Regions from separate parts of the Weizmannia sp. FSL W8-0401 genome, predicted to be linked through region 1. Evidence: riboswitches for the same ligand, from Rfam matches in the RefSeq annotation. Region 1 holds a riboswitch; each other region holds the start of a gene.
The links. A riboswitch is a leader RNA that binds a small molecule or an ion and turns the genes downstream of it on or off. The one in region 1 is predicted to bind thiamine pyrophosphate.

Region 1 (2,915 bases):
TGCCGTATACTTCCAATTCCTGAAATGTTTTCAAGTCCGCCTGGATGCCGGCACCGCCCCCGGAATCAGAACCGGCAATCGTGAGTGCTTTTTTCATGATGTTCACCCTTCTTTCTTTTCAAAAGAGGCATATTTTTGGATTTCTTCAGCCCCTATTTCTGCCAGCTGGTCTAAAAATGCCATTTGAAAACTGCCCGGCAAATCCCCGCCTGTTTTTTCTCTTGCGATTTCCGCAGCAGCGCCGTAAATCGCAAGCGCCGAAACGGATGCCTGAACCGGATCTTCCTCAACAGCGAGAAAGGCGCCGCAAACTGCGGACAAAAGGCAGCCTGTCCCGGTGACTTTTGTTAAAAGCGGGTGGCCGTTATGTACGAGATAGAGTTCGGAACCGTTTGACACCGCATCCGTCTTGCCACTTACCACGACCGTAGTATGAAGCGTTTTTGCCGCTTTTAAAGCGAGTTCGCCCGTATCCAGGCTGGTATCTCCTGCATCGACGCCTTTAACTTTGGCATCTATTCCGACCAGATTGGCGATTTCTCCGGCATTTCCCCTGATGGATGTGAAGCGGATTTCTTTCAGCAATTTTTTTGCCGTTTCTGTCCGGTAACGGGTTGAACCGGCAGCTACCGGATCAAGGACGACCGGAACGCCATTTTCATTTGCAGACTTTCCCGCCAAAATCATGGCTTCGACGGCTTTTTCATTCAAAGTGCCGATATTTAATACGACCGCATTTGCCGCTTTCGCCATATCGGCAACTTCTTCCACCGCATCGGCCATTACCGGAGATGCGCCAAGTGCCAGCAGCCCGTTTGCTGTGAAATTAGCCACCACAATATTCGTGATATTATGGATAAGCGGATTGGCTTCCCTGATTTTTTCAAGCAGTTCAATTGGTTTTTCCTTTTCCATTTTCATTCCCTCCTAATCCATTACAAGTCCGCCGTCAACGACGAGGTTTTGCCCGGTTACCGCCCTGGCCCATGGCGATGCAAAAAACAACACGGCATCCGCAACGTCTTCCGGTTCTGTCACCCTTTGCAGCGGGGTTGTTGCCTGAATCAATTGAAAAACCTCTTCAGATGTGGCCGCACTTGCATCCGTCGTTTTCAGAAGGCCGCCGGATACCATATTAACGGTAATGCCATATTGCCCCAGATCTTTCGCCATGCTCCGGGTGAAGCCGAGGAGCGCAGCCTTGCTCGTATTGTAATCATGGTAGGCGACAACCGGATTTTGAAACAGGTTTGTGCCAATATTGATCACCCTGCCGAAATGCAGCCGTTTCATTCCCGCAAGGCCGGCCTGGATGGTATTTAATGCGCCGCGAACCGCACCTTCCATCTGCAGGCTGTATTCCTCCCACGAAATCCGGGAAGCATCGTGCCGGGATTCCGGATCAAAGCGGAAATGCACAAGGGCATTATTTACAATCGTCGTGACAGGCCTGGAAAAATAAGCTTCGGCCTGCCGGAACATCTTTCTTACCTGGACCGGATCCCTTACATCCGCCTTCAGGGCAACCGCTTTTTCGCCTAAAATATGCTGAAGGTCCTTTGCCTTCCCCTCACTCTCAAAATAGTTGATGACAACGCCCGCCCCCTCTCTTGCAAAAGCTTTTACAAGCGCCTTGCCCAACCCCCTGCTTCCGCCGGTGACGGCAACCACCTGCTCATCGAGTTTCATTTGTCCCACCCCTTTCCATGCAAAAAAGCCAGGCCCGAAAAGACCTGACTTTATCAGCAAGAAATTTTTTACAAATTCCTACTTTCCTACGCCGGTATGATCCGGATCAGGTCCAAAGGGTTGAAAAACGCCGGTTTTTCTCTCAGCCCGCCAGATCCGGGCACCCCTAGTAGTTTGAAAGATTATTTTTTAGCTATTATATCCCTTTCCAACGAAGATGTAAAGTTTACAATCTTTTTAAAAAAACATAACTGACTTTATCATAATCCATTTTTTCTTCATAAAACCGGTGTGCGTCTTTTCTCTGCAGGCCGGATGACAGGGATACAATGCCGTATCCGTTTTCGCCGGCCTGTTTTTCCACATGCGCCAAAAGCCTGGCGCCGTACCCTTTTGATCTGTGCGCTTCATCCGTCACCAGGTCGCATACCCAAATAAACCGCCCGTTGTACAAGGTAATCATCGGCATATAGCCGGTTACCGCCACAATGTTTCCGTCATCTATTACTGCGGCCATCTTGTAATCCGATTTTTCTGCCGCCTCTTCCACCAGCTGGAGATAGTGTTCTTCGTCCAAATGTTTACGCAGCTGTTTCATCACCGGAAACGCTGCTTTCCACTCTTCCCGGTTTGCAAGTTCTTTTATTTCCATCTGTATATCCCTTCTTTGCCTAAATGGTAATGCATAATAATCAATTCGCCTTTTTTTCCAAACATCCTGCCCCCTTCATCCACAAACCCGGCTTGTCTGTACAAATTTTGGGCAGCAACATTTTCCGTATTCACCCCAAGAACCATCTGCTCTATTTCCGGAAAATGGGTACGGACAAAATGGGGCAGCTGTTTTAAACATTGCCTGGCGTATCCTTTTCCCTGCTGGTGGAAATCGGTTGAAAACGTCCGCAGCAATATGGCATGCGGATGACTTGTATATGGCCTGGCGCCATTTTTTTCATGAAGCACAAAAAAGTTTGTGATCATGTTATGGCGGACTGCAACAACAGGGTGCCGTTCCGGATCATCTTTTGCAAGGGCAATGGCTTCATCCGGATGGCCGGTGAAACGGAGCTGATCATCCGTTATTGTATAGTTGTCCAATTGCTGCTTGAAATCATCATTGTAAAAGACCAGTTCCAATTCCATTACCCCTTGCATGTCGTTTCTACCAAATCGAGGGATAACCGTACCATATCCCGGCAGCGAATCCCGTTTTCATATATCGTTTC
Region 2 (2,915 bases), 830 kb from region 1:
TGTCAGCCGCGACGCAAAACAGGCTGTCTATAAAACGGCAAAATGGCTGGAACAGGAGGGCTATGTCGTGGAAGAAGCCAAGAACGGTGTTGACGGCAGGCGGCTGATGGAAAACTATTATTTAATGAACTGCGGGGAAATGGCGGCGGAACTTTCGGATTTGGAAAGCGCACTTGGACGCCCGCTTACGGAAAAAGATATGGAGCCGGTTTCGTGGGTCTTGTATGCTGCCGGGAAAAATGTCACGGCGGCGGAATACGCAAAGAGTCTTGCGGAGTGGGATAAAGCTGCAGCACAAATGGCTGCTTTCCATGAGACTTATGACCTGTATCTCACGCCTTCAACCGCGTTTCCGGCACCGAAAATCGGGGAACTTACCCAGACAGGGAAAGAGCGGGATCGTTTGTTTGGTGTTACCGGGCTCCCGAAAGAAAAGCAGCAGGCACTTGTCTATGATATGTTTGAACCGAGCTTAACGTTTTCCCCGTTTACGCAGCTCGCTAATTTAACCGGGCAGCCGGCGATCAGCCTGCCGGTTCATGTAACAGCGGCCGGGCTTCCTTTAGGGGTACAGCTGGTTGCGCCGAAAGGAAATGAACACTGGCTGCTGGATGTCGCATATGCGCTTGAACAGTCGGAACTTTGGGTTGGCATGCAGGGAAACCCTTGCCTTTAAAGCATGAATAAGAGGCGTTACTTACGCACGGGTCGGAACGTCTACGTTAAGGAAGGCAGTAGTTTTTACGTGCCTATCTTAGCAGTGTCATCTTACGTTAAGGAAGCCCGCCAAAAAGTCATGCTTTCTTAATGTAGAGGCGTCCTACGTTAAGGAAGGCTGCCCAAAAGCCCCGCTATCTTAACGTAGGGGCGTTCTATGTTAAAGAATGCCACTAAAAAAGCCCGCTTTCTTAATGTATAGGTGTTCTATGTTAAGGAAGGCCGTCAAAAAGTTCCGCTATCTTAACGTAGAGCCGCTCTATGTTAAGGAAGTCCGAAAAAAAGACATGCTATCTTAACGTAGAAGCGTTCTATGTTAAGGAAGCCCGCCAAAAAGTCATGCTTTCTTAATGTAGAGGCGTCCTACGTTAAGGAAGGCCGTCAAAAGGTTCCGCTATCTTAACGTAGAGCCGCTCTATGTTAAGGAAGTCCGAAAAAAAGACATGCTATCTTAACGTAGGGGCGTTCTATGTTGAGGAAGTTCGCGCAAAAGTCAGCTTCCTTCACGTAGAGCCATTCTATGTTAAGGAAGGTCGTCCAAAAGTCCCACTTTCTTAACGTAGAACCGTTCTACGTTAAGAAAGTCCGCCAAAAAACCCGTCTACCTTAACATAGAAGCCTTGCCGTCCCAGGGTGATTCTTTACCCAGGCAGACAATGGCTGGCTTGCGCACCGCACCATCGTATTGAAAATTTTTTGCCAAAAAGGATGGTTTTCATGTTACAATAAAATTACAAGAAAAAAAGCAGGGGAGCCGGTTTTGGCTGAGAGGATGCCGTTTTGCATCGACCCTTCACCTGATCTGGATAATGCCAGCGTAGGGAGTCTCATATTGAAGCATGTTTCGGCATGTTTTGGATGGACAGGCTTTCTTGCGCATGCAATGAAAGCTTTTTTATTTGAAAAAAAGGAGGAAAATTTGATGGAAAAATCGAATCAAGTAACGGTTTCTTTTTCAGTTGTTCCGCATATTAAAAGTGATGACTTATACGGTGTCGTCGACCGTGCGATCGAAGTTGTTCAAAACGCCGGCGTACGTTATGAAGTCGGGGCAATGGAAACGACGATGGAAGGCGATCTTGACGAACTGCTTGGGATCATCAAAAAAGCGCAGGATGCTTGCGTCCAAGCCGGTGCGATTGATGTCATCACATCGATCAAAATCCATTACCGGCCAAGCACCGGGGTGACAATGGATGAAAAAATTGCAAAATATCGCGAACAAGCGCCGCAGCCGGTTCGTTAACACGGCGCTCACGGCTGCCTGGCTCATTTTTTTGCTCTTCGTCTGGCAAGGGGTAACGGCCGGCTTTCATATCAGTGAATGGATGCTGCCAAAACCGACGGAAGTATGGCAGGAATTGAAAAATCTGCAATGGATGGTTTGGCCCAATATTTGGCAAACTGCAAAAGAAGTATTGATCGGGCTTGCCTTTTCCATTATGATTGGCGCAGCGATTGCCGTTTTTATGGATATGGTTCCCGTTTTCCGGATGCTGGTCCGGCCGCTACTAGTCGTTTCGCAAACAATTCCGATTGTGGCGATTGCGCCGCTTTTCATCGTCTGGTTCGGATTCGGGCTCCAGTCAAAAGTTATTGTGGTCATTTTAATCTGCTTTTTCCCGCTGGCATTGAGCATTCTGGAAGGGTTTCAAACGGTGGATGATGACTTGGTGAAACTGTTAAAGACCATGCATGCTTCAAAAGGGCAAATTTACATGAAAGTCAAATTTCCGGCTGTGCTCCCTTACTTTTTTTCAGGTTTAAAAATTGCCGTTACATATAGTGTGATGGGTGCCATTATCGGTGAGTGGCTCGGCGCAAGCGAAGGGCTCGGCGTCATGCTGACAAGGGCGACAAAATCTTTTATGACTGCCCGCTTGTTTGCCATCTCCGCTGTCATCATTGGGCTCACATTTCTTTTATACGGCGCTGTTGAATGTTTGCAAAGGCTATCCGCACCATGGGTATATCGAAAGGAAGATCATCAATGAAGAAAATTTTAATCATGTTGCAGGCGGCCATGTTGCTGCTTGCTGCCGGATGTGCCGGCAGCGGGCAGAAGGACAGCAGCAAAAAAGCGTTGCAAAAGGTGACGGTTGTGCTGGACTGGTTTCCGAACACCAATCATACCGGCCTGTATGTGGCTAAAACAAAACATTATTTTCAAAAGCAGGGCCTAGATGTGAAAATTATCC
Region 3 (2,915 bases), 890 kb from region 1:
CCGCCTCCTACAAAATGGACAATTTCAATTCGATCTTTATCAGATAATCTAGTACGCTGGTGTTCTGTCCTTGTTAATATCTCTCCGTTGATTTCGACAACGACGACTTTATCATGAATTTCGTAGTATTTAAGTAAATCTGTGACAAATACAATCTGTTCTGGTAATGAAACGGACTCACCATTTATTGTAATAACCATTATAGACCTCCTAATGAACCTTTTGCTTGTTTCGATCAATCCTGAAAGCGGAGAGAAGCGTATCATCTGGATGGCCTTCCAATAAATCAGCTATCAGTTGACCAGTAACCGGGCTTAATAAAATACCGTTACGGTAATGCCCCGCTGCAATAAACAATCCCTTCTTAAACGGATGTTCTCCTATGTACGGGAGGCCATCCCCTGTTTGCGGCCGAACACCTGCCCATGCTCGTTCCCACTTGGCATCTTTTATTTGGGGAACCAATTGGATCGCTCTCTCTACTAATGAAGCAATTCCCCCAAGCGTCACTTTTTTATCAAACGTATTTTCTACCTGGGTAGCACCAATAAAGATTTCACCATTCCGCTTTGGTACAAAGTAGCATCTCTTATCGGAAAAAATCGTTCTCTTCAGGATAGGGGTATCAGATTTAACGGAAAAGCATTCGCCCTTTACCGGATAAACCGGCATGTCTATCCCTGTATCCTTCATCAACTGTGCTGACCATGCTCCCGTTGCAAGGACAACCTGATGGCAATGGATGTCACCGGAAGTCGTTTTAACCCCAATGACACGTTCCCGTTCATAGATGAACGAGAGGACTTCCGTGTTTTCAAGAATTTCCGTTCCAAAATGAATCGCTGCCTTTGCAAAGGCCTTCGATAAGGTTGCCGGCATGACGTGGCCATCATTAGGAAGATACATGCCACCAACGATGTTAGAGGAGAGGGACGGCTCCATTTCCAAACATTCATGAGAATCAAGCCACTTTATGGCTGGATCCCAATTTTGCTGGAAGGTCACCTGTTTTTTTACTTCCTCTGCGATAGCATCGGTTTCGGCAATTTTTATGATCCCTTTTTGGTCAAACTCTATATCGATTCCAGTCATTTCATACAGTTCGTTTGCAAGTTCAGGAAACATAGCTTGGCTTTTTAAAGCGAATTGGAACAGTGGACCGTCTTGTTCTATCTCCGCTTGTGCCGCAAGCATTCCCGCTGCCGCACTAGAGGCTTCACATGCTAATTGTTTCTTCTCAATTATGGCTACTTTTCTTCCTCTTTTTGAAAGTTGATAGGCGATAGAACTTCCGTTAATTCCGCCGCCTATCACGACAACATCAAATGTACGCGTCAATTTTTCCATCTCCATTTATTAAGGCATTGTAGTAATCCTTAACTGCTGATAAAGGATCACGAGCCTCAAGTATTCCTGACATGACGGCAATCCCTTTTGCACCAGCGTGAATAACACTTTGGGCATTTTCTGGCGTTATACCGCCAATCGCAATCACCGGTATGTCTAGTTGTGCCACTTTGGCTAATTGTTTTAGCCCCTTGGGTATCTTTCCGGGCTTTGAGCCGGAAAAAAAGATGTGGCCGAACAAGACGTAATCCGCACCATCCCGATTGGCTTTTACGCCTTCACGATAGGAATGAATCGATCGGCCAACTTTAAGAAAGGGAAACATGGTTTTGACAATCGAAGTTTCCAAGCTATGAAAGGCTAGCTGAACACCAGCTGCTTTCGCTGCCAAAGCGACATCTACCCGGTCATTAATGATCATTTTGGATAGGGGAATGTTTTGCGCTAGATACTCAATTATCTGGTAAAGTTCCCGTGCCGTTTTTTGTTTTTCCCGTATGTGGATGGCCGTTACGAACGGGTGAATATCGGTTAATATTTCATGTAACTGTGCAACGGGCATTTTGCCATTCGAGATCACATGTAATTCTTTAATACCGTTAGAAATTTAGCTCACCTCCTTGGAAAATTTCCACATAAATGAACCTAATGAAAAACAAAAAAGCCACTTTCTTCGGTAAGAAAATGGCTGATGATTTGAAAAGAAATCAAATATCCTGTTTCCACTTTCCTACGCTGGTATTACCCAGATCAGGTTCATAAGAGTCCCGAAGTATACTTCGATCTCAGCCTTTTAAAAAAGGCACCTCTAGCGGATGACTTCGTGTATTAAATTGTAAATATTGCCTATAGTTTAATAATACCACATATCTAGAAAAGGTCAACAATTTATATAGGCAGTTTGTCTTCTTCCATGCCCGGAAATAACTGTAGTAGACAAAGGCAGGTCCCGTGAAGCAAAATGTCTCGATAGAACATCGAGTCTTTTTTCAAGTATATGATAAAATCATCAAGTCCCCTGTCTTCCGGTCTGGCATTGAGTTGAGAAACTTCAAATGCACCGTGCAAAAACCTTATTACTCAATTATGTTAACTAGAAAATCGTTCCTTCTCCGGGTTCATTTTTCTTATAGACCGATCTAATAGTGGAATGAGGGCAACAAGGATAAAGCTTATTCCGCCAACTGTAGCAACCATTTTATATCCAAAAATCTCAGCCAAAGGAACTGCCATCACCTGACCAATGGGGATTGTAATAAAAGCTCCTAAGTCATCAAAAGCAAGTACCCGTGAAAGTTTATCACGTGGAATCGCTTGCTGTAATGTTGTATCCCAGCCGATTCCAGAGATCGTTTGTCCAACCCCCGCGATTGCTGTAACAATTAATAAATAAGGTAATGCGAATCCTTGGCCAAGGACGATCAGAGGTATTCCACCGAAAGCAACGGCAATCAAACTGTCCCGAAGAGGATACCGGAGTTGTAATTTCAGCATCACTAGACTAGCTATAAGAAGACCCACTGCTTTTATACTTAATGTTAGACCCCATCCAGTTGAACCAATGGTAT
Region 4 (2,915 bases), 770 kb from region 1:
TACTCATACTTTGAGGCTATTTGGAAATGGTGTTCTAAGACTGCCAGTTCCGTTTCTGATTTTCCGCTTGCCAGTTGGTCCATTAAGTCAATTAACCACTGCGTTCCGGAGCCGAACGTTTCTGAAGAATAGGTTTCGATCCATTTCTTGTAAGGATTGGTCTCCAATGTGTCTCGATGATTTAATTTCAGCAGTTTCCCAATTTCCCAATAATCCCAGGCACACGGCAACAAGCAGGCAACAAGTTCAGCCAAGCTTCCATTGGCGGCCACTTGCAGCATATAACTTGTGTAAGCAAGATTGGCCGGCGTTAGTTGAGTTGCTTCTAAATCCGTGCGTGTAATGCCAAACTCGGCAGCGTATTGGCGGTGCAGTTCCATCTCAAAATGCAACGATTCATGGAGAACCGCAGCAAATCTCGTCATAATGTCCAGGTTACCCGCTTTCACAACACCCATGGCAAACAGTTTTGCGTACTCAACTAAATATACGTAATCCTGCTTTAAATAATAGATAAATTTATCTCTTTCTAAAGTTCCGTTCCCCAGTCCCACGACAAAAGGATGGTTATGGTTTTTCTCCCAAATCGGCTGGACATTTTGATATAGCCTTTCTGTAAAAGATCGTTTCAACAATGATTCCTCCTTGTTTACCGGGAAACCGATTGCGGTTTGCAGGCTGGTTTCTCCCTTTGCCCTAAGCAGCTTCAAAATAAAAAACCCGCCCTCCATCGGAAAGCGGGTGTATAAATTACAAATCATCAGGTGTAATTTCATCACCTACTTCCCTACGCTAGTACGAACTAGATCAGGTTCAAAGGGTACTTCTCAGCCAACCCGGCGCCCCTAGTAGACTATTATGAATATTCATTTTCATTACTCTTACCATATCATAGTCCCGAATTTTGTGCAACAGGAGATTTATCATCCTAATCTTGATTAAAATGTCGTCTTCCATTAACTTTTTAATATCGGGACAGCTCCGGGAACATCACAGAAGGCTTTTTCCCATAAACAAGGACGAATGAGTTGGAAACCTTGATTTTTCATCATTCGTGCCCATTTATTCCTGACTTAAGTTGCAAACCGTGGAGAAATTTGCAGAACGGAGGGCAAAAATGAGGATTGTGATCGCTGGCGGGACCGGATTTATCGGGCGGAAATTAACGGATATGCTTCTTCGCGAAGGGCATGAAGTGGTCATTTTAACAAGGAAAGACAAGCAGCCGGCAAATCGTGTGCAGTATGTAAAATGGCTGGTGGAAGATGCTTCTCCCGAAAATGAAATAGGGAATGCGGATGTATTCATCAACTTGGCCGGCGTGTCCATAAACGATGGAAGATGGAGTGCCAAACACCAAAAACAAATTTATGAAAGCCGGATGTGCGCAACAGATGAAATGTTGCGCATCCTGTCTGCCATGCCGCGCAAACCGGCAGTGCTGGTCAATGCAAGTGCAATCGGCATCTATCCGCCATCACGCAATGCTGTGTATACTGAAAAATCATTGCAAAGGGCAAATGATTTTCTTGGCAGGACGGTATCGGGTTGGGAAGCCAATGCGAAGCAAGCAGAAAAACATGCCATCCGTACTGTCTTATTGAGATTCGGCGTTGTGCTTGGAAAGGAAAACGGAGCACTGCCCCTTATGGTATTGCCGTATAAATGGTTTGCTGGCGGCACAGTCGGTTCCGGCAATCAATGGGTCTCGTGGGTGCATATAACAGACGTAGTAAGATCGATCTTATTTGCTATTAAAAATGAGAACATCCGCGGCCCGGTCAATGTCACTGCCCCTTCGCCTATAACGATGAAGGCATTTGGCAAAACCATTGGTGCTGTTTTACACCGGCCGCATTGGCTTCCCGTACCTTCTTTTGCCTTGAAACTGGCACTCGGGCAAAAAAGCAGCCTTGTGCTTGAAGGCCAGCATGTACGCCCGGAAGTCCTCATGCAGGCAGGATTTGAATTCATGTTCCCGACGCTCCGGCAAGCTTTGGAAGATTTGCTTACAAATCCATAAGGGCAAAAAAGTACAGGCAACGAACGCCACGGCAGAAGGGCCCCTCTTCACACGCGCATAAAAATAAAGGTCTCCCAACAGCCGTCTTCCGCTGTTGGGAGACCTGGTTTCATCCTGATGGTAGGTCCCTGGTCTTTGTATTTCATTTCAATAGATACTAGAGGTACATGGCTATCCATTTGAAATCTGATACGCTTCTTTGCACCCCAGCCTGAAAAATACATCATTCGCGATTTTGATTTTCTGCACGCGCTTTTACTAGACTTTCCAACCTTCATTACCGTTTTCAATGTCATCAATGGCTGGCATTTCCATTCAGACACCACGTCCGGAAAATGCGCATGAACTTCAACCCATTTCATACATATGCCCCGCGTTTTATTTTTATCCATCATGTACACAAACAAATACTGTTTGGTTATCTGCCGTTCCATTTTTTACAAAAAACCTTAGCCGCCAATGGCCTTGTTGTAAGTCAGATCGAAATCAAAATTTCCTTTTACGCCGTTGATCTTACAGTTTGTTTTACGATGCTGCCAAACGTCAGCCTGCATGCCGAGCGTTGCGTTATAACGTGCAATCCATAATAGATTCCCCTTGGGCAGTTTCGATGCATTTAAACGATTCTTGTAAAAATCGTAGTACGTATAGATCCCAGTATGTTGGAATCCTTTGCTTTTCAACTCGGTGATAAAGGCATCCACATAGCGGGTTAAAGTATCTTTGTTTTTCGATAGATTCTCGTATTCGACATCCACAAAAACATAGCCAATCTGTTGTTTCACAGGACTTAGCCTCTGCGCAAAATGGTCTGCTTCCTGTTTCGCGGCCGTTATGGAAGTGGCGTCAAACATGTGATAAACATGAACTTTTAAACCGGCTTTGGCTGCCG

Region 2: another riboswitch for thiamine pyrophosphate. It lies ahead of NSU00_RS03220 (MTH1187 family thiamine-binding protein); the one in region 1 lies ahead of NSU00_RS07280 (3-oxoacyl-ACP reductase).
Region 3: another riboswitch for thiamine pyrophosphate. It lies ahead of NSU00_RS11945 (thiamine phosphate synthase); the one in region 1 lies ahead of NSU00_RS07280 (3-oxoacyl-ACP reductase).
Region 4: another riboswitch for thiamine pyrophosphate. It lies ahead of tenA (thiaminase II); the one in region 1 lies ahead of NSU00_RS07280 (3-oxoacyl-ACP reductase).

Annotation. Positions count from the first base shown of each region.
Region 1 is NZ_JBBPAG010000001.1:1,529,245-1,532,159, reverse strand. Features, by position in the region: gene thiD (bifunctional hydroxymethylpyrimidine kinase/phosphomethylpyrimidine kinase) at 1-97, opposite strand, end outside; gene thiM (hydroxyethylthiazole kinase) at 103-915, opposite strand; gene NSU00_RS07280 (3-oxoacyl-ACP reductase) at 928-1,689, opposite strand; TPP riboswitch at 1,756-1,867, opposite strand; gene NSU00_RS07275 (GNAT family N-acetyltransferase) at 1,916-2,341, opposite strand; gene NSU00_RS07270 (GNAT family N-acetyltransferase) at 2,332-2,832, opposite strand; gene NSU00_RS07265 (GNAT family N-acetyltransferase) at 2,832-2,915, opposite strand, start outside.
Region 2 is NZ_JBBPAG010000001.1:698,284-701,198, forward strand. Features, by position in the region: gene NSU00_RS03215 (amidase) at 1-676, shown strand, start outside; TPP riboswitch at 1,455-1,558, shown strand; gene NSU00_RS03220 (MTH1187 family thiamine-binding protein) at 1,640-1,963, shown strand; gene NSU00_RS03225 (ABC transporter permease) at 1,914-2,711, shown strand; gene NSU00_RS03230 (ABC transporter substrate-binding protein) at 2,708-2,915, shown strand, end outside.
Region 3 is NZ_JBBPAG010000001.1:2,422,720-2,425,634, forward strand. Features, by position in the region: gene thiS (sulfur carrier protein ThiS) at 1-200, opposite strand, end outside; gene thiO (glycine oxidase ThiO) at 211-1,338, opposite strand; gene NSU00_RS11945 (thiamine phosphate synthase) at 1,322-1,927, opposite strand; TPP riboswitch at 2,058-2,167, opposite strand; gene NSU00_RS11950 (MFS transporter) at 2,437-2,915, opposite strand, start outside.
Region 4 is NZ_JBBPAG010000001.1:760,844-763,758, reverse strand. Features, by position in the region: gene tenA (thiaminase II) at 1-776, opposite strand, end outside; TPP riboswitch at 768-857, opposite strand; gene NSU00_RS03500 (TIGR01777 family oxidoreductase) at 1,118-2,023, shown strand; gene NSU00_RS03495 (hypothetical protein) at 2,071-2,385, opposite strand; gene NSU00_RS03490 (GH25 family lysozyme) at 2,473-2,915, opposite strand, start outside.